3 regions of the Embleya sp. L77 genome follow, and region 2 is predicted to be linked to each of the others. Evidence: riboswitches for the same ligand, from Rfam matches in the RefSeq annotation. Region 2 holds a riboswitch; each other region holds the start of a gene.
The links. A riboswitch is a leader RNA that binds a small molecule or an ion and turns the genes downstream of it on or off. The one in region 2 is predicted to bind cyclic di-AMP.

Region 1: another riboswitch for cyclic di-AMP. It lies ahead of ACZOOI_RS36085 (transglycosylase family protein); the one in region 2 lies ahead of ACZOOI_RS12515 (transglycosylase family protein).
Region 3: another riboswitch for cyclic di-AMP. It lies ahead of ACZOOI_RS38915 (C40 family peptidase); the one in region 2 lies ahead of ACZOOI_RS12515 (transglycosylase family protein).

Annotation. Positions count from the first base shown of each region.
Region 1 covers NZ_CM145710.1:1,410,527-1,416,867, reverse strand. Annotated here, with positions in the region: gene ACZOOI_RS36095 (MarR family winged helix-turn-helix transcriptional regulator) at 1-416, shown strand, start outside; gene ACZOOI_RS36090 (glycerophosphodiester phosphodiesterase family protein) at 622-1,686, shown strand; gene ACZOOI_RS36085 (transglycosylase family protein) at 1,889-3,169, opposite strand; cyclic di-AMP (ydaO/yuaA leader) riboswitch at 3,202-3,397, opposite strand; partial or broken gene ACZOOI_RS36080 (fumarylacetoacetate hydrolase family protein) at 4,205-4,327, shown strand; gene ACZOOI_RS36075 (hypothetical protein) at 4,371-4,565, shown strand; gene ACZOOI_RS36070 (hypothetical protein) at 4,788-5,039, shown strand; gene ACZOOI_RS36065 (aldo/keto reductase) at 5,178-6,050, opposite strand; gene ACZOOI_RS36060 (ATP-binding protein) at 6,334-6,341, shown strand, end outside.
Region 2 covers NZ_CM145709.1:2,974,873-2,981,213, reverse strand. Annotated here, with positions in the region: gene ACZOOI_RS12520 (PIG-L family deacetylase) at 1-499, shown strand, start outside; gene ACZOOI_RS12515 (transglycosylase family protein) at 735-2,069, opposite strand; cyclic di-AMP (ydaO/yuaA leader) riboswitch at 2,072-2,256, opposite strand; gene galE (UDP-glucose 4-epimerase GalE) at 2,750-3,718, opposite strand; gene ACZOOI_RS12505 (hypothetical protein) at 3,978-5,564, opposite strand; partial or broken gene ACZOOI_RS12500 (NAD-dependent epimerase/dehydratase family protein) at 6,086-6,341, opposite strand, start outside.
Region 3 covers NZ_CM145710.1:2,062,424-2,068,764, reverse strand. Annotated here, with positions in the region: gene ACZOOI_RS38935 (DMT family transporter) at 1-137, shown strand, start outside; gene ACZOOI_RS38930 (TetR/AcrR family transcriptional regulator) at 134-682, shown strand; gene ACZOOI_RS38925 (TMEM165/GDT1 family protein) at 944-1,528, shown strand; gene ACZOOI_RS38920 (LLM class F420-dependent oxidoreductase) at 1,610-2,575, shown strand; cyclic di-AMP (ydaO/yuaA leader) riboswitch at 3,200-3,358, shown strand; gene ACZOOI_RS38915 (C40 family peptidase) at 3,365-4,345, shown strand; gene ACZOOI_RS38910 (ROK family protein) at 5,231-6,262, opposite strand; gene ACZOOI_RS38905 (APC family permease) at 6,259-6,341, opposite strand, start outside.

The DNA.
Region 1 (6,341 bases), on a different replicon from region 2:
TGGCCGATCTCCTGTTGGCGCTCGCCGATCAGACCCTGGCCACGCTGGGGGTCAAGGCCAAGCACGTACACGTGCTGGAGACCCTGCTGGCCTACGAATCGTTGTCTCAGCAGGACGTCAGCCGGCTGCTCGGGATCGACCCGAACGTCCTGGTCGGCCTACTCGACGACCTGGAGGCGCGCGGCTTCGCCGAGCGTCGGCGCAACCCGCACGACCGGCGCCGGCACGTCGTCCAGGTCACCGACTCGGGGCGCGAGTTGGTTGCGAAGAGCACCCGGCTGCTCGGAGAGGCCGAGGACGCGTTCTTCGCCGTCGTCTCGGCGGAGGAACTACAGGTCGTGCACGAGGCGTCGGGCCGGCTGCTGGCCGCGCACCGACCCGGCTGGACCGACGACGGGTCCTCGATGGGCTGCTGAACGGCCGTGCGAGCGCCGCGACTTCGGTGGTCGGGTGGGCCGCTTCGGCGGCTGTTCGGCGCGGCCCCGGTGGGCGTCTTCGTCTCCTCTTCTTCTCTTCTTCGCCGGAACGCCACGGCCCGACTCCCCGCGCATCACTTCGCGCGGGCCAGGGTGTGGGCGTCGACGGTCGATCGTCGTCGACCGGAGCGAGAAGGAGACGTCCATGTCCGGATGGAAGACCGTCACGGCCGCGGTCCTGGCCGGGGCCGCCATCGTCGCCGCCCCGGGAGCGGCCGCCGCGGCGGACCGCCACGGCGGTCACCACCGCAAGTCCTTCGACCTCCAGGCGCACCGAGGCGGACTCGGGCTGACCGTGGAGAGCACGCTCGCGTCCTTCGCCAAGGGCTTGGACCTGGGCGTGTCCACCCTCGAACTGGACGTGCAGATCACCGAGGACGGCCGCGCCGTGGTCACCCACGACCGCAGGGTCGACGGGCGCAAGTGTGCCGACACCGCACCGGTGCGGGCCGGCGACCCGGAGTTCCCCTACGTCGGCAAGTACGTCAACACGCTCAGCCTGGCCCAGATCCGCACCCTGGACTGCGGGTCGCGGCAGTTCCCCGGCTTCCCCGCGCAGACCACCTCGCCGGGAGCCCGCATGCCGCTGCTCACCGAGGTGTTCGACCTGGTCGAGCGCCGGCACGCGCGCGGCGTGAAGCTCAATGTGGAGACCAAGGTCGAGGCGGGCGCGCCGCAGGAGACCGCGCCGCGCGAGCAGTTCGTGCAGACCGTGGCGCGCGAGGTGCGCCGGGCCGGGCTGTTGCGCCAGGTCACCATCCAAAGCTTCGACTGGGGCGCGCTCAAGCGCATGCGACAGGTCGAACCGCGGCTGCCGCTGGTCGCGTTGACCAACTACGACTTCCTCCAGGTCGGCAAGCCCGGCGCCTCGCCCTGGCTGGGCGGCCTGGACATCGACGACTTCGGCGGCGACCCGCTGCGCGCGATCGCCTCGTTCGGCGCCACGACGTTCTCGCCTGTGCACGGCTTCCCGCAGAACGGCAAGGTCACCGACCCGGACTACCGCCCGTACGTGACCCGGGAGATGGTCGCCCAGGCGCACGCGAGGGGCATCAAGGTCGTGCCGTGGACCATCGACGACCCGGCGACCATGGCCAAGCTGATGGACGACGGCGTGGACGGTCTGATCACCGACTACCCCGATCGGGCACGGGAGTTGCTGGCCGCACGCGGACTGCCGCTGCCCAAGCGGTATCCGGCACGCGGCTGATCGACCCGGCCCGCGGGGCTTCGGCGCGCGCGGGGGTCTCGGAGTGCGCGGGGCTTCGGAGTCCGCGGGGATCGGGGCCTCCGCAGGGGTGCGGACGCGCACGTGGGCCGGGCCCGTCGACGCGTGGTCGACGGGCCCGGCCCTTGTACGGCTACCGCAGCGTGGCTGTTGCCGTGCGGCTACTGCCTGAGTGACGCTCGGATCAGAGGTTGACGCCGTGCGCGCGCAGGTAGCTGACGGGGTTGATGCCGCTGCCGTAGTTCGGGGTGGTGCGGATCTCGAAGTGCAGGTGCGGGCCGGTCACGTTGCCGGTCGCACCGGAGAGGCCGATCTGCTGACCGGTGCTCACCGTGGCACCGGCGCGCACGCCGATGCTGGACAGGTGCGCGTACTGCGAGTACTTGCCGTCCGCGTGCTTGATCACGATCTCGTTGCCGTAGGCGCCGCCGTTGCCGGCCTTGACCACGGTGCCCGAGGTGATCGCCTTCACCGGGGTGCCGGTGGAGGCCACGAAGTCCTGGCCGGTGTGGCTGCCGCTGGACCACATCTTGCCGCCGACGCCGAACGCGGTGCCCAGCGAGCCGCTCACCGGAGCGACGTAGCCGGACGCGTTGACCGCGGTGCTGCCGGCCTTGGCGGAGGACGCCTTGGCGGCGACGGGGGCCTTCTCCTTGACCGTGGTCTTCGGCGCGACCTTCACCGACGCCGAGGGCTTGGTCTCGGCCACGGTCTCGGTCTTGGGCGCGGCCTTCGGCGCGACCTCGACCTTGGCGGTGGTGGTGGTGGCGGTGGCGGTTGACGCCTTGGCCTTGCCGGACAGCGAGAGCTTCTGGCCGACGTGGATGAGGTTCGGGTTGCCACCGATCACGGACCGGTTGTCGGCGTACAGCTTGTGCCAACCACCGGCGATGTCCTTGTCGGCGGCGATCTTGGACAGGGTGTCACCCTTGACCACGGAGTACGAGGTGGTGGTCGACGCGGGCTTCGCGGCGGCCGGGACGACCTCGATCTTCGGGGCGGCGGCGGTCGCCGGCTTGGACTCGGCCGGCTTCTCGGCGGCCTTGGGGGCGACCTTGATCGAGGTCTTGGCCGAGCCGGAGGACTTGGTGGTCGGCGAGACGGCAGCCTTGGCGCCGCCCTTGGTCAGACCCGCCGGGCCGGAGGTGTTCGGCCAGGCGCCGGGGCCCTGCACGGCCAGGACCTTCTCGGCGATGGCGATCTGCTGGTCCTTGGTGGCCAGGTCGGCGCGCGGGGCGTACTGCTGACCGCCGAACTCGTTCCAGGTGCTCTGGGTGAACTGCAGGCCACCGTAGAAACCGTTGCCGGTGTTGATGTGCCAGTTGCCCGAGCTCTCGCCCATGGCGACCTTGTCCCAGGTGGAGACCGAGGCGGCGTTGGCGGTTGCGATACCGGTGATCAGCGGGGCGGCGACGATGGCGCCGGCCATGCCGAGAGTCAGCGCGAGGCGCGTCTTCTTGGGCATACGGGCAGGGGTGATGAACGACTGCACGAAGATTTTTCCTTCTCCCACGCCTACGAAGTGAGCTGTCGGATTCGGGCTGGAGAGTCTCGCCCGGCCGTGTTCGACCCTCGGATGAGAGGGACGGGCACGGCTTCACCCCAAGCCGTCCGCGTGGGCGCCTGTGTCACAGACGCCCGGGACGGCATTCCACTTGGTTCCCCCGCTCCTGCCTTTCGGGTTTCGTACCGTGGCCTCGCTCCGGCGGCAGGATTCGGCGAACCGGGAGACCATTTCGCCGAGCACCGGACCGGTGTGGCGAAGCACCAAACTACGCACACCCCCGGCGCGGAACCAAACATCACGATTCGCCGAAACCGAAGAATCGGGTGTTAAGGGTGGAATAACGGGACTTAAAGTCCCGAACTCCGTACGCATTGTGCCCAAAATGCTCACTCACCGTTGATTGAGAAATCACGGCGGGTGAGAATCCGGAAAACTCGGTTCACGGTGCGTGCGAGTTCCTGACGAACGGTATGCGCGTTGTGACGTGCGTCATGCGCCCGCAAAATATTGTCCGGATTACCCCTATATGCCGGTGATACTTCGGGCCGGGCCGGGTGCCTCCCGTGCCTGCCGCATCGGGCCGGCGGCTGGAGCCCGGACCGGGTACGGCGCACGCGGCCTCCCCTGTGGAGTTGCGTGCGCCACATCGGGCCCGGCCTCCTGACCTCAGCCCGCCCTCGGGTCGCCGGCCGCGGGGGTCGGCGGCGCGTGGAATGCGGTGAGGAACTCGGCGAGGTGCATCGCGCGCACCCGCGACCCGCGCCGACGCAGGCCGGTGCGCAGTTGGCGCAGGCAGCCGGGGTTGACCGCGAGACCGCACGGCCGGCGTGGGCCAGGTCGGGGAACTAGGCGATGCCGGTGCCCGTGTCGGCGGGCGCGGGCAGCAGGGCCATGGTGATCTCGGTGATCACCGCGAGGGTGGGCCGGTGCGGTCGGTTAGGCCCTGTCCGGCACGATGACAACGAGAGAGTGGAATGAGGCCGGCGGTAGTCGCTGCGGCACGGGGACAAGGACGAGGCGATGGACGCGATCGCCGAGTACACGGTCGCCAACGACGTCTCCGACCGCGACCTGCAATTCGGCGACGGCCAGTGGGCGCGCGGCAAGAGCAAGGACACGGCTCGGCCCGGCCGACGCGAGCGCCGGTTTCGATGCGACCGTGCCGGTGCGTACCGAGAAGCGGGTGCTCGGCTCGTTGGCCTACACCGGCGACGAGTTCGCCGAGGCCGCCGAACTCGTCGGCGGCTGGGGACTGGGCTGGACCGCGAGTTACCCGCTGGAGTCGGGCGCGGAGATCTTCACCGGCCTGATGCGCGGCGGCAGCCACCCGGTGAAGGCGATCCTGCGCCCCTGACGTCGTGGGCGGCGCCGCGCCTCGGCGACCCGTCCGCGAACCCCCCGGCCCAGCAGCCCGACCCGAAGTCCGTCTCGGGAAACAATGGCGGATACAGGGTGTTTCGGGGCGGCTCGGCGAGGGACGAGTTCAGTCCTGCGTCGTGGTGCCCGGGGGAACGACGGCATGCCGTACGGCCGACCGGTGGGCTTGCGCCCGGTCGACCGCGGGCATGGGCTCGGGATGGAACGCTTCGAGATCGAGATCCTCCCGTACAACGCCCAGGACATGGCCGCCGAGGCCCGAGGGCCGGCGGTGCGCTCGGCCGTGGTCGAGGCCACCGGCGAGATCGGCGCCTCCGGACATCCGCGCTATGCGGGCGAGGGCGTGGTGGCCGACATCGACCCGACGTCGCGCACGGTCGAGGCGATCACCATCGACGGTGCGGAGATCGAGGACGGGTGGAGTGTGCGGATCACGCCGAGGGAGGGCTGACCCGGATTCGGCCGGGCCGAGGTGACGCGGTCGGGCCGGCGCGCGACGGCGGGTCGTGCGACGCGGCCGGGCCGGGACGACGTGGCCGGGCCGGACTGTCCCGGTGGACGGGACGGTCCGGCCCCGGCCGCGATCGGGTCAGACCGCGGCCGACAGGGCCTCGAACTGCTCGTCGGACAGTTCGATCCGGGCCGCCTCGGTGTTCTCCTCCAGGTGCGTGACGCTGGAGGTGCCCGGGATCGGCAGCAGCACCGGGGAGCGGTGCAGCAGCCAGGCCAGCGCCAACTGTGAAGGTGCGGCGCCGTGTTCCTTGGCCAGCCGGTCCAACGGGCCGCCCGGCCGGGCGAGTTCCCCGGTGGCCATGGGGAACCACGGGATGAACGCGATGTTCTCGGCCGCCGCGTAGTCGAGCACGCTCTCGGCCTTGCGGTTGGCCAGGTTGTACAGGTTCTGCACGGAGACGATCTCGACGATCTCGCGGGCCTGGCGCAGCTGTTCCACGGTGACCTCGGACAGGCCGATGTGCCGGATCTTGCCCTCGCGCTGCAACGCGCCGAGTTCGCCGAGCTGGTCCGCGAGCGGGACCTGCGGGTCGATCCGGTGCAGTTGGTAGAGGTCGATCCGGTCCAGACCGAGGTGGCGCAGGCTCAGTTCGGTCTGCTGGCGCAGGTATTCCGGCCGGCCGAGGGCGCGCCACTCGCCGGGTCCGGTGCGGGCGAAGCCACCCTTGGTGGCGATCACCACGTCCTCGGCATACGGGTGCAGGGCCTCGCGGATGATCTGTTCGCTGACGAAGGGGCCGTACGAGTCGGCCGTGTCGATCAGGTTCACCCCGAGTTCGACGGCGCGGCGCAGCACTCGGATCGCCTCTCGGCGGTCCTTGGGTTCGCCCCAGACGCCGGTCCCGGTGAGCTGCATGGCGCCGAACCCGAGCCGGCGCACCGGCAGGTCGCCGCCGATCGGGAAGACACCGGACGCGTGGGCGGGGCCGGACGCGGACGAGAGGGTCATCTGTTCTCCGTGGGGGTCGGGCGGCCCGAGCGGGCCGGACGGCGCGGACGAGGTCGGTCGAGCGGTCGAGCGGTCGAGCGGTCGAGCCCATTGTGCCCCGGGCTCCGAACGCGGTCGCCGGGCTTTCGTCCGGCGTGCGTGTCGCAGGTCCTTCGCGAGGTGTCCATTCACAGGGTGACCAAGTCCGGGCCCGCACTTGTACACAACGACGCGTTCGCGGCGCGGCGGTGCTCCCTAGTGTTTGCCATTCGTCGAGGCACTCGATCCACGGATGGAGCTGTTCATGGTCTG
Region 2 (6,341 bases):
CGAGGGGCCGAGCGCGGTGACCCGCCCGGACGGCCGGGTGACCGTCTTCGGCACGGCTCGCGAGGGCATCCGGTACTGGGACTTCGTCGGCGACCGGTCCGGTCCGCCCGGCACGATCGCGGCCGAGCGGCCGGTGGGGGCGCCTGCGGCCTGGGTGGGCGCCGACGGCCGGGTCGGCATCGCGCACCGGCGGGCCGGCACGGCGGAGATCGCGAGTGTGGTCGAAGTCGGGCCCGGCGCCTGGACGCCGGGTGACCCGCGCACCGCGGGCGCGGGTCACGAGGCGCTGTACCCGCTGCCCCGGCCGGACGGCACGACGGTCGTCTGTACCCGGGACGCCGAGGGCCGTCCGGTCGTGGTGGGCGTGGCCGGGCCGCCGATCGTGCTCGACGAGCACGCGGTCGCGGTCGGTCCCACCGGCGCGACGGACGGCGCCGGGCAGCCGGTGGTCCTGTGGCTCGGACCGGACGGGGCGCTGCGCACGGCACGGCTTTCCTGACGATGTGCCGGGCGGCGCCCGGCCGTTCCGCCGGGGTGCTGTGCGCCGTACGGCCGTCTCGACGCGGCGCTGTGCACCATGCGGCCTTTCGGCGGCACGCTGGGCACCACACGGCCGTCCCGACGGCAGATCCGGCCCGCCGTGAGCGGCACCCGCGCGGACACCCGCCCGGACATGCGAACGGCGGGCGCTCCCCGAAGGGAACGCCCGCCGGACGGCGCGGGAGAGCGGTGGATCAGACGCTGACGCCGTGGCTGCGCAGCCACGTCATCGGGTTGACCGCGGAGCCGTAGTTCGGCGTGGTGCGGACCTCGAAGTGCAGGTGCGGGCCGGTCACGTTGCCGGTCGCGCCGGAGAGCGCGATCTTCTGGCCGGTCTGCACCTTCATCCCGGCCTTGACCGAGATCGAGGAAAGGTGCGCGTACTGGGTGTACTTGCCGTCCGCGTGCCGGATGACGACCTCGTTGCCGTACGCGCCGCCCCAGCCGGCCGACACGACGGTGCCCGAGGTGACCGCGCGCACCGTGGTGCCGGTCGAGACCGCGAAGTCCTGGCCGGTGTGGCTGCCGCTGGACCAGCGCGAGCCGCCGGCGCCGAAGCTCGACGTGAGCGTGGCGCCCGAGACCGGGGCGACGTAGGCGCCGGAGGCTTTCTCGGTGCTCGCGGAGGGCTTGGCGTCGCTCTTGGCGGCCTCGGTCTTGACCGAGGTCTTCGGCGCGGCCGGCTTGGTCTCCGCCTTCGGCGCGGCCTTGGGGGTCTCCGGCTTCTGCACCTCGACCTTGGGCGCGGCGGCCTCGGTCTTGGTGGTGGTCGGCGCGGCCTTGCCGTCGACCGTGAGCTTTTGGCCCGGGAAGATCAGGTCCGGGTTCTCGCCGACCACGCTCTTGTTGGCCTCGTACAGCTTCGGCCAACCGCCGGGCACGTGCGCGGCGCCGGCGATCTTCGAGAGCGTGTCGCCGGCGACCACGACGTAGGACGACGTGGCGGCGGAGTCCGACTTGGCGACCGGCTCGGTCTTCGGGGTCTCGGTCTTGGGAGCCTCGGCCTTGGGGGCCTCGGACTTGACCTCGATCTTGGGCGCGGCGACCGTCTTCTTCGGGGTCTCGGCCTTGGGAGTCTCGGTCTTGGGCGCCGTCTTCGGCGCGGTCTTGCCGGCCGAGGAGCCGGTGTCGACGTCGGGGGTGGCGCCGCCGCGGGTCAGGCCGGCCTTGACCGAGCACACCGGCCAGGCACCGGGGCCCTGGCTCTTGAGCACCTTCTCGGCTATCGCGATCTGCTGGCCCTTGGTCGCCTTGTCGGCGCGCGGGGCGTACTGCTGACCGCCGAACTCGTTCCAGGTGCTCTGGGTGAACTGCAGGCCACCGTAGAAGCCGTTGCCGGTGTTGATCTGCCAGTTGCCCGTGCTCTCGCACTGGGCGACCTTGTCCCAGGTGCTCACGGAGGCGGCCTGGGCCGTGCCCGCGCCGATGATCGGCATGGCGACGCCGACTCCGGCGACACCCGCCGCGGCGATCAGACGCGTGGTCCTACTGGTGCTGCGACGGCGATGACGCCCGGTTCCGGACAGCATGGCTGGATCCTCTCCCACGCCTACGAGGTGAGCTGTCGGATTCGGGCCGGAGATCGATAGCCCGGCCACATCCCGAAGGACGTGGCTTCACCCCAAGCCGTTCGCGGCGTCCGATCGTTTCGATCGGGGCCGTTCGCGGCGGTTCACCTGTGGTTCCCCCGCTCCTGTCGTGTGGTGCTCGTCAGCCTCCCGAACGGCCGGCGACAGGATTCGGCGTACCGGCGATCGGGGTCCGTGTGGGATACGGACGGATCGAACGCTAAGCAGGCCCGGACGTAGATCACAAGTCCGTGTCGGATAGACGTCGAATATCCGATTTGCGGATGAGCGCAATGTAGATGATCCCTTACGGAAAGGACCGTAGTTGGCGTTCCGTGGTGGATGCGTTGGAAATGCGTGACAGGGGCGCCCGGTTGCCGTGCATGCGGATCGTCCGGAAACGATTACCTACGCCCCGCTTGTCACATCGGCATCGCGCGTAGCGTCGCGCGGAGGGTGCCCATGCCCACCCGGACGGGCGTCCGCACTCGTGGCCGGCGTGAGCTACCCCACAAAACAACAAGCCGCATGTCCGATTCATCCCGGGCGACTTCATGCCCGCCGACCCCGGCCCGAGCGACCTCGTTCCGCCGCGCCGACGGCCGACGACCCACCGGCGCGGCGTCCCACACTCCGCCGTCTCAGCCGCGCAGCGCCCGCCAGCCGGCCCATGCGCTCTGCACCATGTCCGACGTGCCATGCCGGGCCTTCCAGCCCAACTCGGTGGTGATCAGGTCGGCGCTCGCGACCACCCTGGCCGGGTCGCCCGCGCGCCGTGGCTGGTACTCCGGTGCAAGGTCGCGCAAACCGGTGACCTCGGCGATGAGTTCCACCATCTCGCGCACCGACGTGCCATTGCCGCGACCCACGTTCAGCACCAGGCGCGCGTCCGGATCGGCCGCCAGTCGACGGGTGGCGGCCACGTGCGCCTCGGCCAGATCCACCACATGGATGAAGTCGCGCACGCACGTGCCGTCCGGCGTGTCGTAGTCGTCCCCGAAGATCACCGGCGCCTGATTGGCCGTCAACTTCTCCAGCACCATCGGCACGAGGTTGAACACGCCCTTGTCCGCGAGCTCGGGCGCGCCCGAGCCCGCGACGTTGAAGTAGCGCAGCGAGGCGTACGAGATCCCGTGTGCGCGCGCCGTGGCCTTGATCATCCACTCGCCGACGAGCTTGCTCTCGCCGTACGGGTTGATCGGCAGGCACGGGGTGTCCTCGGTGACGAGGTCCACGTCGGGCATGCCGTACACGGCGGCGCTGGAGGAGAACACGATGCGGGTGACGTCGGCCGCGACCATGGCCGCCAGCAGGGTGCGCAGACCCTCGACGTTCTCCTCGTAGTAGAAGAGGGGGCGCGCGACCGATTCGGGCACCTGCTTGCGGCCCGCGGTGTGCACCACGCCGGCCACGGCGTGCGCCCGGAAGACCTCGTCGAGCAGCGCCCGATCCAGCACCGAGCCGACCACCAGCGGCACCCCCTCGGGAACCCGCTCGCGCGAGCCCGAGGACAGGTCGTCGACCACGACCACGTCCTCACCGGCCGCGAGCAGCGCCCGCACGACATGCGTCCCGATGTACCCGGCACCGCCGGTGACAAGCCACTTCATGGGACGACCCTATCCGCCATCCCGGGCTCGCGGCGCAGGCACGGCGACCGGTCCGACGCACGGCGGGAAGCCCGCCATGCGGTTGAAGGACTGGACCCCGGGCCTGTTCCGCTCCCGGCTGCCGGAGTCCACCCGCCGGGAGACGCCGGCGGCCGGCCCGGACACGACGAAGGCGGCGTCGGATGCTTCGACTTCGACGACGCCGCCCTCGTCCGTCACGGCACTGGACCCCCTGGCCCGTGGGTCCCGCGGTGCCCGCTCAGCCGTTGTTCGCCCCGGGGGGGACGCGGACGGGGAGCTCCCACGGCGGGGTGCCCAGCTGCCGGCACGTGTGCTTGTTCGCGTACCTCGGGCAGGCCCCGCTGGTCTTCTGCAACTGGTGGGAGCGGTAGGTCAGCGAACCGATGCTCGAGTCGTCGACCGGTATGACGTCGTCGGCGACCGAGGAGGCCGCGGTACCGAACAGCAGCACCATCGCGGACAGCGCGCCGATTGTGGTCGCCATGCCGGGGGTGGTGCGCCAGCGCGCGCCGACGTGCTTGGGGTAGGCGTCCGCGACCGGGTCGGCGCGGTGTACGACGTACCGGTTCCACAGCGCGCGCAGCCGTTGCGAGGACAGGTGCCCGGCCACACCGAGCAGGAGCAGCATCACGTACGCGAGTTCGATCGAGGTGCGCGGGTAGAGCTGCACTGCCTGGTCCTGGAACATGTGCGAGGCGAACCAGAACCGCATCAGCCACGAGCTGGCCAGGCACGCCACCAGCGCGAGGACCAGCGAGCGCCGCATGCCGAGTGCGAGCGCGACCGCGAGGCCCACCAGCAGGATCAGCATGAACACGCCGACGCCGCCGAGTTCGCCGGGCGGTGGCCACGTGCCGACCTCGCCGGGCGAGTCACCGCGCCACATCAGGAAGTAGGCGGGGTCGACTGCGGTGTCGAAGTAGAAGTAGTCGTCCTTCTCGCCGCCGCTCTTGAGGAGCAGGTCCTTGAGGTACAGGCCGCTGATGATCAGGAACGGGACGATGGTCGCGATCACGAAGATCATCGCGGCCTTGAAGCCGCGTCGCCAGGGCAACACGAGCAGGCAGGTCACCAGCACGCCGGCGGCCGACCAGAGGAACCAGCCGGAGTAGGCGATCATCATCACGCCCAACATCACGCCGAAGGCCACCCCGGTGGTCACCCGATCGCGCTTCGTCATCCGCGGTGATCTGCGCAGTATCTGGATGAACTTCGCGATCACCGGCACGAATACGACCAAAATGATCGTGGTGTAGGGCTTGACCGGCTCATACAGCGGGATCGAGCTGGTGACGCCGATGGCCAAGGCCCACAGCGGCTGGAACCACAGGCGCCAGGCGAGGTAGGCGGCCGGACCGATCATCGCCATGATCACGATCTGCAGGTCCTGGAGCGAGTACGAGGTGTTGCCGTGCCGGAACACCTTCGCCCACAGCGCCAGCAATTCCGGGAACAGCGGCGGGTACACGCCGGAAATCGACTCGCCCCGGTTGATCGCCCCCGCCCAGTTCGCCAGGGTGCCCACGTCACCGTCGACGCCGTTGATCGGCCACGGCGTGCCGCGCAGGCCGATCGTGGTGCCACCGGCGACGAAGCCGGTGGCGAGTCCCGCCACCACGGCGCACGAGATCCGGGCGAACAACGCCTGCAGGGCCGGGCCGAACCGCCGATAGGCGATCACCAGCGCCGCGATCACCAGCAGGGCGATCAGGGTCATCCGTAACTGCAGCGTGGCCAGGCCGCTGACCTGACCGATCCGGTCGATCGGGTCGACCCGGATGTTGCGAGCCCACACCGCGAACACCAGTGCGGTGAGCACCGCCACAGCGCCTTCCGCACAGACCAACAGCGGGCACCGCCACCAGGGAGCCGGCGACGAAGCCGCCGTCTCCGGCAGGGTTTTCGGCGGTGGTGAGGACGTGGGAAGGTCGGGCGACGGGGCGCGCTCCACCTGGTATCTCCTTTCACATGGGCCGGGCAAGGACCTGCCGGTCGACCTGCGGGCGATCGCACGCGGATGGACCGGCAGGACAGGAACGGAGACGTTGGCAGCCCCGTTGCGGGGTCGCGCGGACGGGACGTCCTGGATGCCGGCGTCAGGCGCCGCAGAAACCGAGCGAGTCGGTGAAGTCCTTGTACATCGCGTACTGCGGGCGCAGGCCCGAGCCGGTCGCCTCGTCGAAGGACGGCGCCTCGGCGTCCCGGGCCGACAGCACGGGTTCGTTCGTTTGCCAGTCGATCGCCGACCGGGGATCGAGGGGATGCGCCGTGTGCTTGCGCTCCGGGGCGTACCCCGTCGATGCTGAGCGGGCGGCTATCCATGCGAACTACGATGGTCCGGGTTGGGGCCAGGCCCTCGCCTCGGCCCGCGTTCAGCACCAGGTGCGCGTCCGGGTCGGCGCCGAGCCGGCGGGTGGCGGCCACGTGCGCCTCGGTCAGGTCCACCACATGGATGAAGTCGCGCACGCACGTGCCGTCCGGCGTGTCGTAGTCGTCCCCGAGGATCACCGGCGCCTGATTGGCCGTCAACTTCTCCGGCACCATCGGCACGAGGTTGAACACGCCCTTGTCCGCGAGCTCGGGCGCGCCCGAGCCCGCGACG
Region 3 (6,341 bases), on a different replicon from region 2:
GGTCCGGGCTCGGGACCGTGGCGATCGCGCTGGTCGGGGCGGTGTTCCTGAACGAGCCGGTGACGCTGCTCAAGGCGTTCGGAATGGCACTGGTGATCGCGGGCGTGGTGGTGCTGAACCTGGGCGGTGCGCATTGACCGGGACCCGCGATCCCGAGGGACGGCGGCTGCGGATCCTGCGTGGTGCGTGCGAGGTGATCGCCGAGGTGGGCGTGGGCAACACCACGCATCGCCTGGTCGCGTCCCGGGCCGGCGTCCCGCTGGGGGCGACCACGTACTACTTCGCGACGCTCGACGACCTGGTCGGCGCGGCGCTCGCGCACGCGTCGGCGGAGACGGTGGCGCTGCTGGAGGAGTGGGTGCGGCGGACCCGCGATGCCGAGGACCTGCCGGGGGTGCTCACGGCGCTCACCGCCGAATACCTCGCGGACCGCCCGCGTGCGCTGGTCGAGTACGAGTTGTATCTGGCGGCGGCCCGCAGCCCGCAACTGCGCGGTTTCGCGGTGGCGTGGGTCGAGGGGGTCGGCGACTTCCTCGCCGGCCGGGTCGGGCGGCGGGCGGCGGCAGCGGCGCTGGCGGTCCTGGACGGCACGATGTTGCAGGTACTCACGCTGGGCACGGCCCTGGACGAGGAGCAACTGCGCTGGTCGCTGGACCGGGTCCTGGGGACGACCGCGCCGTAGCCGGGCGGGGGGCGCGGTGCGGTAGGGTCGGCGACAGCGAAGGGGAGTAGCCCCGCGAACCGGTCGTCGACATGCTGGAGTCCTCGGACTCCCGGTGGCCGGGCCCGTGCTCGATGCGGGCGGGCGAGACCTTCGGCCAGGTATCGACGCATCCGCGTTTCTCGCGGGTGCACCCGTCGTGCCGGGCCGAGTGGTCCTCCGGTCGCCGAGCGGCGCCTTCGTGAAGACCCGGAGGCCCGGCTCTCGCAGAAAGCCACCCGGATGCACCTCGACCCTCTGGCGATCCTGACCGCCTTCGGGCTCATCTTCCTCGCCGAACTCCCGGACAAGACGATGTTCGCATCGCTGGCCATGGGCACCCGCATGCGGCCGCTGTTCGTCTGGTTCGGCACCTCGACCGCGTTCGTCGTGCACGTCGCCATCGCCGTCGGCGCGGGCGGACTGCTGGGCCTGCTCCCCGGCTGGATCGTCAAACTCGTCTCCGCCGCGCTGTTCGGCTTCGGCGCCTTCATGCTGCTGCGCGGCGGGGCCGGCGACGACGACGAGGACACCGCGGGCAAGACCGTGACCGGTTTTTGGCCGGTCTTCTCGACCGCGTTCACGGCCGTGTTCATCAGCGAATGGGGCGACCTGACCCAGATCACCACCGCCAACCTGGCGGCCACCAACGGCACCTGGTCCACCGCGATCGGCTCGGCCGCGGCGCTGATGTCGGTCTCCGCACTGGCTCTGCTGGCGGGGCGGTTCATCGCCAAGCGGGTCCCGCTCCAGACGGTGCAGCGAATCGGCGGCGTGTGCATGCTCGGGCTGGCGATCTGGTCGGTGGTGGAGGTGTTCACGGGCTGACCTGACCTGGGCGGTCCGGGCCGGCGGAGGCGGGAGCCGCAAGGGCGGTTTTCCGCCGTGCCGGTCGGGCACCCGCGTCCCATGGTGAAAATCGGCTACACGATGATGACCGAACAGGCCGGGCCCAAGGATCTCGTCGAGCACGTGGTGCACGCGGAGCGGGTCGGGTTCGACTTCTCGGTGACCTCGGACCACTACTTCCCGTGGCTGGATGCGCAGGGCCACGCGCCCTACGCCTGGAGCGTGCTGGGCGCGGCGGCCCAGGCCACGTCGCGGATCCCGTTGATGACGTACGTGACCTGTCCGACGATGCGCTACCACCCGGCGGTGGTGGCACAGAAGGCCGCCACCGTGCAGTTGTTGTCGGACGGGCGCTTCCGGCTGGGACTCGGCTCCGGCGAGAACCTGAACGAGCACGTGATCGGCGGCGGGTGGCCGGCGGCGGACGTACGGCAGGAGATGCTCGGCGAGGCGGTGCAGATCATCCGGGCCCTGTTCGCGGGCGGCTATGTCGATCATCACGGCACACACTTCGACGTCGAGTCCGCCAAATTGTGGGACCTGCCGGATCGACCGCCGCCGATCGGCATCGCGGTCTCCGGCACCCAGAGCTGCGCACTGGCCGGGCAACTGGCCGACCTGGTCATCGCGACCGAGCCCAAGGGTGAGCTGTTGGCCGAATTCGATCGGCACGGCGGCGCGGGCAAGCCCCGGGTGGGCCAGTTGCCGGTCAGTTACGACCCCGACCGGGACGCCGCGATCGCGCGGGCGCACGAGCAGTTCCGCTGGTTCGGGGGCGGCTGGAAGGTCAACTCCGAGCTTCCGGGCACCGCCGGCTTCGCGGGCGCCACGCAGTTCGTCCGGCCGGAGGACGTGGCCGAGTCGATTCCGTGCGGCGACGACGTGGGCGCCTTCGTCGACGCGGTGCGCCCGTACGTCGAGGCCGGGTTCACCGAGGTCGCGCTCGTCCAGATCGGCGGCGACACGCAGCACGCCTTCCTGGACTGGGCTCAGGACAAGCTCTTGGCGGCGCTGCGGGAGTTGTGACGGGTTGGGGCTGCGGAGGCGGAGCGGAGCGGGGGCGCGGGGTCGGCGCCCCCGCTCCGTGGTTTCGGCTCCGGCTCGGTAGCGATGGCGTTGCGGTTGCGGTTGCGGCCCGGCGTGGTGGGGACATACGTCGGGCCCGATCGGCATGGGCGCATCGGCATCCGCACGGGTCGGCATCGCATCCATCGCTCGGATCGGCGGATCGACGGACGTGCGTGCGGGGTGGGCGGGGCACGCGGAGCCGCAGGGTGGATCGTTCGATCGCCGGCATGTCCGGCATGTCCCTCCGCTCGAACCGTCCGAAATGTGATGTAGGCCGCATGGATAAAACGGACATAAATTACTTAGCCGACTTCGCGTGGTAATTCATTTCTCGCGTCCCGGCATGAATTTCGACTATTTTCCGTGACCGGACGATCACGCCACTCTCCGAGATATCCCCTCGTCATCAGCGGTGCGCCGCGCCGAGGCCGGGTGAGATGTCGCCTTTATTCCGCCTTTACGCCGCAGGCAAAGTCGGCGTTTCGGTTGTGATCCGGCATCGCCATTGCCTACCTTTCTCGCCGATTCACCTTTCGGGTGAACCCTGTCGCCGGTACGCCGAATCCCGTCGCCGGCAGCGGGAGGTCTACATCGAAGAATCCGACGGGAGCGGGGGAACCAGGTGGATCGCCGTGGCCGGGATCGTTCCGGTGACGGCTAGGGGTGAAGTCGCGTGTTGCGCGACCGGGCTACTCCAGTCCGAATCCGACAGCTCACCTCGTAGGCGACAGGAGAGGACCCCATTTCATGCTGTCCGCAAACGCTCGCCACCGCGCCGCTCGCCCCGCCAACGTCCGCCGCTTCGTCGCGGCGGTGGGCATCGCCGGCATGGGTGTCGTGATCCCGGTCGCCACTGCCGGTACGGCTCAGGCGCAAGCCCCCTCCACCTCCGACCAGCCCACCTCCGGCACCTCCGCCGTGCTGTCGGCGGCTCCGACCGCCGCGGTCGAGAGCGCTCCGGTCCAGGCCGCGCCCGCCGCGCAGGAAACTGCCGTTCCCGCCGACAAGGCCGGCTACGTGGTCAAGGCCGGCGACACGCTGTTCGGGCTCGCCCGGGCCAACCAGGTCACCGGCGGCTGGCAGAGCCTGTACGAGCTCAACCGCGACGTGCTCCTGTCCGGCCCGGACCTGATCCAGATCGGCCAGACCCTCCGGCTGACCGGCTCGGCGCCCGTGCTGTCCAAGGCCGCTCCGGCCCAGCCGAGCATCAAGGTGCAGCCGAAGACCACCGTCACCCCCGGCAAGACCACCACCAAGCCGGCGAGCAAGCCGTCGGCCGAGGTGTCGGTCAAGCCCGCCGCCAAGGCCCCCGCCAAGCCCGCCACCGGCGGCTCGAAGGGCAACCAGGCGCCGACCGGCGGCTCGTCCACCGCGTCGAGCAGCAAGGCCGCCCAGGCCGTGGCCTTCGCCAAGGCGCAGATCGGCAAGCCGTACGTGTACGGCGCCACCGGCCCGAACGCGTACGACTGCTCGGGTCTGGTCCAGGCCGCGTACAAGTCCGCGGGCATCTCGCTGCCGCGCGTGACCAACGACCAGTTCGCCGCCGACCCGCACGTGTCGGTCGCCAACCTGCAGCCCGGCGACCTGGTGTTCTTCTACTCGGGCATCAGCCACGTCGGGATCTACATCGGCGACGGCAAGATGGTGCACGCCGCCAACCCGCGCAAGCCGGTCGAGATCGCCTCGATCAGCACCATGCCGATCGCCGGCGCCACCCGCCCGGTCTGATCACCCCGCCGACAACCGCAGCCGGCAACCCTCGGCCGCGGCCTCGGCCGCAGTAACACAACCGCACAGTGGGACGCCCTTCCGGCGCCGTGCCCCCCGACGACGGTCGGAGAGCACGGCGCCGCCCCCCGTTCCCCGAGGCACATCCCCGAACCCTCCGCCCTCGCCCCCACACCCCGCGCCAGCTACACCCACCACTCGGCGCAGCACCCCCACCAGCCCCCGGCACAGCCGCCCGCCCAGCCCCAAGCCGCAAGCCCCAATCGGCTCCAGCACCACGAGCCAAACAACGGAGCCGGGACAGTCCCGGACCCCAGCAGCCCCCAAGCATCCGACCAAGTCGCACCCTCGTCGACGCCCGGACGAACACAACGACCAACACAGTCCGTTCGCAACACCCCCCAACCACAACCCACACAAACCCAAGAGCCCCTCCCCACCGTCCCTCAAGGCAAACCCAGCCCGTCCACCACACGAAACCACTCAGCCCGAGCGGCGCATGAGGCCACTCAGCCCCGCCGGCGCTTGAGGCGAACCCAGCCCTGCCGGCGTTTGAGGCCAAATAGCCCGGCTGGCGTTTGAGGCCAAGCAGCCCGGCCGGCGCATGAGGCCAAACAGCCCCGCCGGCGCATGAGGCCAAACAGCCCCGCCGGCGCATGAGGCCAAATAGCCCGGCCGGCGCTTGAGGCCACTCAGCCCCGCCGGCGCATGAGGCCAAACAGCCCCGCCGGCGCTTGAGGCCAAGCAGCCCGGCCGGCGTTTGAGGCCACCCAGCCCCGCCGGCGCTTGAGGCGAACCAGCCCGGCCGGCGCATGAGGCCACCCAGCCCCGCCGGCGCATGAGGCGAACCAGCCCGGCCCAGTCGAGTGCTTGAGGCCAAGGCGTTCAAGTGCGGCCGGCGCTTGAGGCCACCGCCCCCGGGAGGTGCGGCAACAGTTCCGCGGCCAGCGAGAGGGCCCCCCGAAGCGCCGCATCCTGCACGAATCGCGCCCGCACCACCGTGGGCGGAAACGGCACCCCCACCCCCACCCGCACCCGAAGCGCGGCCAGCACACGCGAAGCGGAGCGCATCAGGCCGCCCGTGACCGCGATCCGCTCCGCGTCCAGCGTGATCGCCAAGTTGGCCACGTGTACGGCCAGTTCGTCCAACGCCTCGTCGACCAGCGTGCGCACCCGCGGGTCCGGGTCGGCGAACAGCGCGGCGGCGTCCACCTCGCGGCCGAGCAGTTCGCTGCCTCGCGTGCCCAGTCCGATGCCGGAGGCGTACTCCTCCAGGGGTGCGCGTCCCGCGCCGAATCCGGTGTCGGCGCGACCGCGCAGCAGGTAACCGATTTCGCCCGCCGCCCCGTGCGCGCCGTCCAGGACCCGCCCACCCAGCACGATCGCGGCGGCGATCCCGGTGCCGGCGGTGAGCAGGATCGCCGGGTCCGCGCCCCGCAGTGCGCCCCAGCGGGATTCGGCGAGTGCGGCGGCCTTGCCGTCGTTGCCGACGGCCACCCTTTCGGGGTCCAGGCCCAGCCCCTCGCACAACGTCGCGGCCAGGGCCAGGTCCTGCCAGCCGGGCACGTTGGGCGCGAGCAGGATCCGGTCGGGCAGCACGATGCCCGGGCTGACCGCGCCGACGGCCGCGCAGTGGCCGCCGGCGGTCGCGGCGGTGTGCGCGACCAGTTCGCGGGTCGCCGCCACCGCGCGTCGCACCGCCTGGACCGCTCCTTCGCGGGCGTCGGTGATCAGCCGGTCGCTCGCCAATATCGTGCCGTCGGGACGCGCGGTGGCCAGCGCGATCTTGGTGCCGCCGAAGTCGATGCCGCAGACGAAGGCCGCGCCCGCGCCCGGGCCGGAGCAGGCGAAAACCTGCTCCGGCGCGGGCGCGGAGTCGGGAGTACCGGGGGCCCGGCCTCGGTGGAGCGCCGTCATGCGGGCTCCGCGACATTGCCGACCGCACCCGAACCGGCGCTGCTCGCACCGGAGTTCGAGCCCGAGTCAGAGCGCGAGC